3 regions of the Sphaerisporangium sp. NPDC051017 genome follow, and region 3 is predicted to be linked to each of the others. Evidence: riboswitches for the same ligand, from Rfam matches in the RefSeq annotation. Region 3 holds a riboswitch; each other region holds the start of a gene.

Region 1 (2,195 bases), on a different contig from region 3:
TCGGCGCGGGAGCGCGCGGGAGAGCAGGGCCTGCTGTTCGACGAGCGGCCGGCGTCGCTGCCCGCCGACGTGGGATACCGCGGCCCGACGGCCTGCTCGGCGGCCGGCATCACCTACCGGCAGCTCGACTACTGGGCCCGCACCCAGCTCGTCGAGCCGTCGGTGCGGGCGGCCCATGGCTCGGGCTCCCAGCGGCTCTACAGCTTTCGCGACATCCTCGTGCTCAAGGTGGTCAAGCGCCTGCTCGACACCGGGGTGTCGCTCCAGCAGATCCGCACCGCGGTGCAGCACCTGCGCGACCGCGGGGTCAACGACCTGGCCCAGATCACGCTGATGAGCGACGGAGTGAGCGTCTACGAGTGCACCTCGGCCGACGAGGTGATCGACCTGCTCGAGGGCGGCCAGGGTGTGTTCGGCATCGCCCTCGGCGGCGTCTGGCGCGAGGTCGAGGGGTCCCTGGCGGAGCTGCCGGGGGAACGGGTCGAGCCGGCCGCCTCGGATTCCGCGGAGGATCACCCGGGTGACGAGCTGGCTCGCCGCAGGAAGGCCCGCAAGACGGGCTGAACGGGCCCGCACCCCTACCGGGGGCCGGGGCAGGGGGTCGCAGTTGTACGCGGTGTGGGGCCGCGCATGGCGAACCCGCAGGCCGGCGGGCCGAGCAACGGGGTGCGGGGACTGGGGTAACCCCCTACCAGGGGCGGGACGGTACAGTTGAGCCGAAGGCTTACGACCCCGCGCGGGAGAGTCCCGGGGAGCGGGCCGGTGCCGCGGCCGCGGCACCGGTGAGCGACCCGGGCGCCGAAGGAGCAACCTCCCCGGAATCTCTCAGGCTCACGTACCGCGCGGGTGAGGCGACTCTGGAAAGCAGGCATGCCCGCCAGGCGTGCCTCACCGACGGTGCAAGCCCCCGCGGGGGGTGAAGCTCTCAGGTCGCGGTGATCGCACCGCGCCGACAGAGGGGGAGACGGCAAACGCGCGTGCCACGCGCCGGTCTCTACCCCACTGGAGGGCATCCATGACCGATCGGTCACCGCTTCGCGACCTGTCCGCACCGCCCTTCGCCACCCGGCACATCGGCCCGGCCGACGCCGAGCAGGCGCGCATGCTGGAGGCCGTCGGCTACGCCTCCGTCGCCGACCTGGTGGCCGTCGCCGTCCCCGAGGTGATCCGCGCCGAGGGCCCGCTGGACCTGCCCGGCGCGGCGAGCGAGACCGAGGCCATCGCCGAGCTGCGCGCGCTGGCCTCCCGAAACCGGGTGCTCACCTCGATGATCGGGCTTGGCTACCACGACACGATCACCCCCGCGGTCATCCGGCGCAACCTGCTGGAGAACCCCGGCTGGTACACCGCCTACACGCCCTACCAGCCGGAGATCTCGCAGGGCCGCCTGGAGGCGCTGCTCAACTTCCAGACCATGATCAGCGACCTCACCGGCCTGGACGTCGCCGGCGCCTCGCTGCTGGACGAGGCCACCGCCGCCGCCGAGGCGATGACGCTGGCCCGCCGCGCCGGCCGCGCCAAGAGCCCGGTGTTCGTCGTGGACGCCGACACCCTCCCGCAGACCAAGGCCGTGCTCGCCACCCGCGCCGAGCCGCTCGGCATCGAGCTGGCCGAGGCCGACCTCTCCGAGGGCCTGCCCGAGGGCGAGCTGTTCGCCGTCCTCGTCCAGTACCCCGGGGCGAGCGGCCGCCTGAAGGACTTCCGCGCCGTCGCCGACGAGGCCCACGCCCGCGGCGCGCTGGTCGTCGTCGCCGCCGACCTGCTCGCGCTCACGCTCACCGAGGCCCCCGGCTTCCTCGGCGCCGACATCGCGGTCGGCTCCTCCCAGCGCTTCGGCGTCCCGCTCGGTTTCGGCGGCCCGCACGCCGCCTACATGTCCGTCCGCGAGGGCCTGCAGCGGCAGATGCCCGGCCGCCTGGTGGGCGTGTCGCAGGACGCCGACGGGCGCCCCGCCTACCGGCTGGCCCTGCAGACCCGCGAGCAGCACATCCGCCGGGAGAAGGCCACCAGCAACATCTGCACCGCCCAGGTCCTGCTGGCCGTCATCGCCGGCATGTACGCCGCCTACCACGGCCCCGAGGGCCTGCGGCGCATCGCCCAGCGCGTCCACCGGCACGCCGCGATCCTGGCGGCCGGGCTGCGCGGCGGCGGCGTCGAGGTCGTCCACGACGCGTTCTTCGACACCGTCCTGGCCC
Region 2 (2,195 bases), on a different contig from region 3:
CCCACGGTCACGGTGAGGCCGTCGTCCAGACCGGCGACCCACTCGTGCTCCTTGGTGTAGCTGAGCTCCTCGGGAATGCTGCTCACTTGCTCCTCCGGTAAAAAGGCAGGTCAACCACGTCGACCGGTTCATGGCTACCACGGATGTCGACCGCGAGCCCCTCGGACACGTTGGTGTCCACGTAGGCCATCGCGATCGGCTTGCCGAGGGACTGCGAGGGCGCGCCGCTGGTGACCTCTCCAACGACGGTGCCGTCCGTCAGCAGCACCACGGGATATCCGTGGCGCGGCACTCGGCGGCCCCGCGCGACGAGCCCGGTGAGGCGGCGGCGCGGCGGGATGTCCTTCAGCGGCGACAGGGCCGCGCGGCCGACGAAGTCGCCGGGCTTGTCGAACCTCACGACGCGGCCGAGGCCCGCGTCGAAGGGGGTGAGCCCCGCGTTCAGCTCGTTGCCGTACAGCGGCATGCCGGCTTCGAGCCGGAGCGTGTCCCGGGCGGACAGACCGGCGGGGCGCAGCCCGTACGCGTCGCCCGCCTTGGTGAGTTCCTGCCAGAGGGGGACGGCGTCGGCGGCGGCGACGAAGAGCTCGAAGCCGTCCTCGCCGGTGTAGCCGGTGCGGGCGATCAGGGCCTCGGCGCCGGCGACCGTGCCGGGCAGGCCCGCGTAGTACTTCAGCGACGGGAGGTCGGCGTCGGTGAGCGTGGCGAGGATCTCCTGGGCGCGGGGGCCCTGGACGGCGATCAGCGCGTACTGGTCGGAGCGGTCGTCGACCTCGGCGTCGAAGTCCGTGGAGCGCTCGGTCAGCTCGGCGGCGACGCGCGCGTAGTTGGAGGCGTTGGCGACGACCATGAACTCCTCGCCCGCCAGGCGGTAGACGATCAGGTCGTCCAGGACGCCGCCGTCGGGGGCGCAGATCATGGTGTACCGGGCGCGGCCGGGCTCCAGCGCGGACAGATTGCCGACCAGCGCGTGGTCCAGCGCCTCGCCCGCCTGCGGGCCCGTGACGAAGATCTCGCCCATGTGGGAGAGGTCGAAGAGGCCGGCGGCCGTGCGCACCGCGTTGTGCTCGGCGGATTCGCTGCCGTAGCGCAACGGCATCAGCCAGCCGGCGAAGTCGGTGAGCGTCGCGCCGAGGGTCTCGTGCACCTCGCGGAGCGGTGTGGGTCTGGACATGATGCGCACCTCAGACAGGGTTGGATGAGAGCATCCTCCCCCTCTGTCATCGGTGCCTGAGAGTTTCGCCCGGGTTTTGCCGGACTTTCACCTTCGGCGAGGCCCCCGGAGGAGGCCTGCTTTCCAGAGATCACCTTGCCCGCGCGGTCCTTTGCCTTGTGAGGTTCGCGGGGAGGACTTGCTCCTTCAGGGGTCCTGACCGGATGTCAGGACTCTCTCCCGCACGGGATCATCGGTGTTCTCGCCCACCCTACCAATGCCTGCCCTCCTGTCCATGCCCAGCGGCGGCCACTCCCTCCCCGGTCAGGGTGGGCTAGGTGGCGGCGGCGGTGATGAGGGCGTGGAAGAGGGTGTTGTCATCGCCGGTCTCCGGGTGCCATTGGACGGCGAGCGTGAACGGGTGGCCAGGGAGTTCGACGGCCTCGACGGTGCCGTCCTCGGCGGTGGCGGTGACGATCAGGCCCTCGCCGAGGCGGGCTGCCGCCTGGTGGTGGTAGTGGGCGGTGTCGACGGGGCCGGTGCCGAGGATCTCGGCGAGCCTGGTGCCCGGCTCCGGGCGTACGGGCATCTGGCCGTAGCGGCCAGGGACGGGGGCGTGGGCGCTGTGGCCGGTCACGTGGGGCAGGTGCTGGTGGAGGGCGCCGCCGAGGCGGACGTTCAGGACCTGGAGGCCCCGGCAGATGCCCAGGAACGGCAGTTCGGCCTTCAGAGCGGCACCGACCAGCCCAAACTCAGCCTCATCCCGAAATTTCCGGACGTAGCCGGTGTGCTCCGCCGGTTCCTCCCCGTACCGCCCCGGATCGACGTCCCCGCCGCCCGCCACGATCAGCCCGTCGAGCAGCTCGACCAGCGGCGCCGGGTCACCCGCCGGGGGCAGCAGCACCGGCTGGCCCCCGGCCCGGACGACCTGGTCGACGTAGTCGTACGGCAGCAGCGCCGCCCGCGTCTCCCAGACAGTGAACGCGGCCGGCTCGACGTAACAGGTGATCCCGATGACGGGCCGTGACATCGCGAAGCCCTA
Region 3 (2,195 bases):
TAGCCGGCCGCCTCGAGACGCTCCCGGCCACGCATGAGCGCGGGAGTGGTGTTTCCGTTCATCGACGCCGCGATGGTCGGCGAGGTCCGTTCGGCCCATGGCGGTTCCGCGCCGACGTGACGGGCGGCGCCCACGATGTATCCCGCCGCCGACCGGTAGACCCCGCTGGTCACCGAGTTGACCCCGATGATGTCGGCGACCGAGTGGAGAACCGCGACGTCCTTGATGCCAACGTAGGCCTCGAAGGTCCTGCCGCCGGAGGCCAGCGGCGAGATGATCAGTTTCGGGAAGCCGAGCGGGAGCCGTTGGAAGGCAGGACCGGCGATGTGCGTGCCCGCGCCGCCCATGCAGACGGCCCCGTCGACCGAACGCTCGGCGACCATCCGCTCCAGCAGGGCCGTGACGCCGGCTCGGAGCGCGGACACCGCCTCACCACGGGGAAGAGCGCTGATCGCGGCGCTCGTGCTGCCTGCTGCAGCGGCGACCTGTTCCTGGTCGATGAAGGTGCGCCGGGCGATCACATCCGCCGAGGGGCGTTCGGTCAACCGAGCAGACGTGTCCATCAGAACAGCGGTCGCGCCCTGGGCCTCGATCTCGTCGGCGAGCACTCCGAGCTCTTCGGCCTTCGTGTCGAAGGTTCCGATGACGACCACCACTGTGGGGGAACCGGCGCGGCGAACGTCGGGGCGCCGGGAGGGGCTGTTCATGGTCGTGGACAGTAAGCCATCAACACCGAACAACGCAACGGTCTGAGGCGATATTTGTTTGGTTCTCCGAACGGTAGAGGCCATATGAGCGGTTCGCTGAATGCTTTCGGCGATGGCCGACCTCCTCGCCGAACCGGTCCCGGCGAAGCCACCACCGAGTGGGCGTCGAGGCGGCGCGACGGACCCGCCCGCTGGCGCAGGTCACGAGCTTGCGCCCCGCCACACTGTGGATCACCCGTGGCCAATCCTGATAATCGATCGGCAAACCGAACGGGCTACTCGATACCTCGACGACCGGCATTCAGGGCCGAACACCCGCTCACACACGAGTTACGTTCGGAGAGCCGAACGTTCGGGTCTAGACGGGACGGTGCGGCGCCCGTAGAGTCGCCGTCACAAGTTCACATCGGGCCGCACGAGCCCGAGCGGAAGAGACTCGCCCACGACGACGACGTCGGGCGGGCGCCGGAGGAGCAAGAACCCCGCCAATCTCTCAGGCACCTACACCGCTCAAGGCCAGGCCACTCTGGAAAGCAGGCGCCCGACGCGCCTCGCCCACGGTGAAAGCCGGACCGTGCCCTCGGCACGTCGGTGAATCTCTCAGGCCAACGACAGAGGGGGCTCCCGCACCGGCACCCGCCGGGCGCGATTTTTGGGAGCCCTCATGACGTCCTTCGCACGCCGTCACATCGGCCCGTCCGAGTCGGATCAGCGCAAGATGCTCGCCGAGTGCGGCTTCGGCGACGTCGACGAGCTCGTCGACGCCGCAGTCCCTCCGGCGATCCGCACCTCTCAGCCGTTGGCCCTGCCCACCGCGGTGTCCGAGGCCGAGGCCACCCGTGAGCTCCGCGAGATCGCCGCAGCCAACGCCGTGCTCCCCTCGATGATCGGGCTCGGCTACCACGACACCGTGACCCCCGCGGTGATCCGGCGCAACGTGCTGGAGAACCCCGCCTGGTACACCGCGTACACCCCATATCAGCCAGAGATCTCCCAGGGCCGGCTCGAGGCGCTGCTGAACTTCCAGACCGCCGTGGCGGACCTGACCGACCTGGACACCGCGAACGCGTCGATGCTCGACGAGTCGACCGCGGTCGCCGAGGCCGTGCTGCTGATGCGGCGGACGTCGAAGTCCCGGTCGAACCGGCTGCTGCTCGACGCGGAGTGCCTGCCCCAGACGATCGCGCTCGTGCGGATGCGAGCCGAGGCCGTCGGCATCGACATGGACGTGCGCGACCTGGCCGGCGACCTGGCCGGCGACCTGCCCGACGACGTGTTCGGGGTCGTCGTGCAGTACCCCGGCGCGTCCGGAGCGCTGCGCGAGGACTCGTTCTACCGCCGGCTCGGCGAGTACGCGCACGCCCAGGACGCCAAGTACACGATCGCCGCGGATCTCCTCGCCCTCACACTCGTCCGCTCCCCCGGCGACCTGGGTGCCGACATCGCCTGCGGCACCACCCAGCGCTTCGGCGTCCCCCTCGGCTACGG

The links. A riboswitch is a leader RNA that binds a small molecule or an ion and turns the genes downstream of it on or off. The one in region 3 is predicted to bind glycine.
Region 1: linked by a shared signal. The riboswitch ahead of gcvP (aminomethyl-transferring glycine dehydrogenase) and the one ahead of gcvP (aminomethyl-transferring glycine dehydrogenase) in region 3 are both predicted to bind glycine.
Region 2: linked by a shared signal. The riboswitch ahead of gcvT (glycine cleavage system aminomethyltransferase GcvT) and the one ahead of gcvP (aminomethyl-transferring glycine dehydrogenase) in region 3 are both predicted to bind glycine.

What each region holds. Positions count from the first base shown of each region.
Region 1 is NZ_JBFBCI010000011.1:101,600-103,794, forward strand. It holds gene AB0M95_RS12680 (MerR family transcriptional regulator) at 1-564, shown strand, start outside; glycine riboswitch at 728-851, shown strand; gene gcvP (aminomethyl-transferring glycine dehydrogenase) at 1,016-2,195, shown strand, end outside.
Region 2 is NZ_JBFBCI010000004.1:90,097-92,291, reverse strand. It holds gene gcvH (glycine cleavage system protein GcvH) at 1-86, opposite strand, end outside; gene gcvT (glycine cleavage system aminomethyltransferase GcvT) at 83-1,174, opposite strand; glycine riboswitch at 1,309-1,406, opposite strand; gene AB0M95_RS05710 (gamma-glutamyl-gamma-aminobutyrate hydrolase family protein) at 1,488-2,183, opposite strand; gene AB0M95_RS05705 (3-oxoacyl-ACP reductase) at 2,193-2,195, opposite strand, start outside.
Region 3 is NZ_JBFBCI010000029.1:24,040-26,234, forward strand. It holds gene AB0M95_RS22730 (Tm-1-like ATP-binding domain-containing protein) at 1-707, opposite strand, end outside; glycine riboswitch at 1,224-1,332, shown strand; gene gcvP (aminomethyl-transferring glycine dehydrogenase) at 1,372-2,195, shown strand, end outside.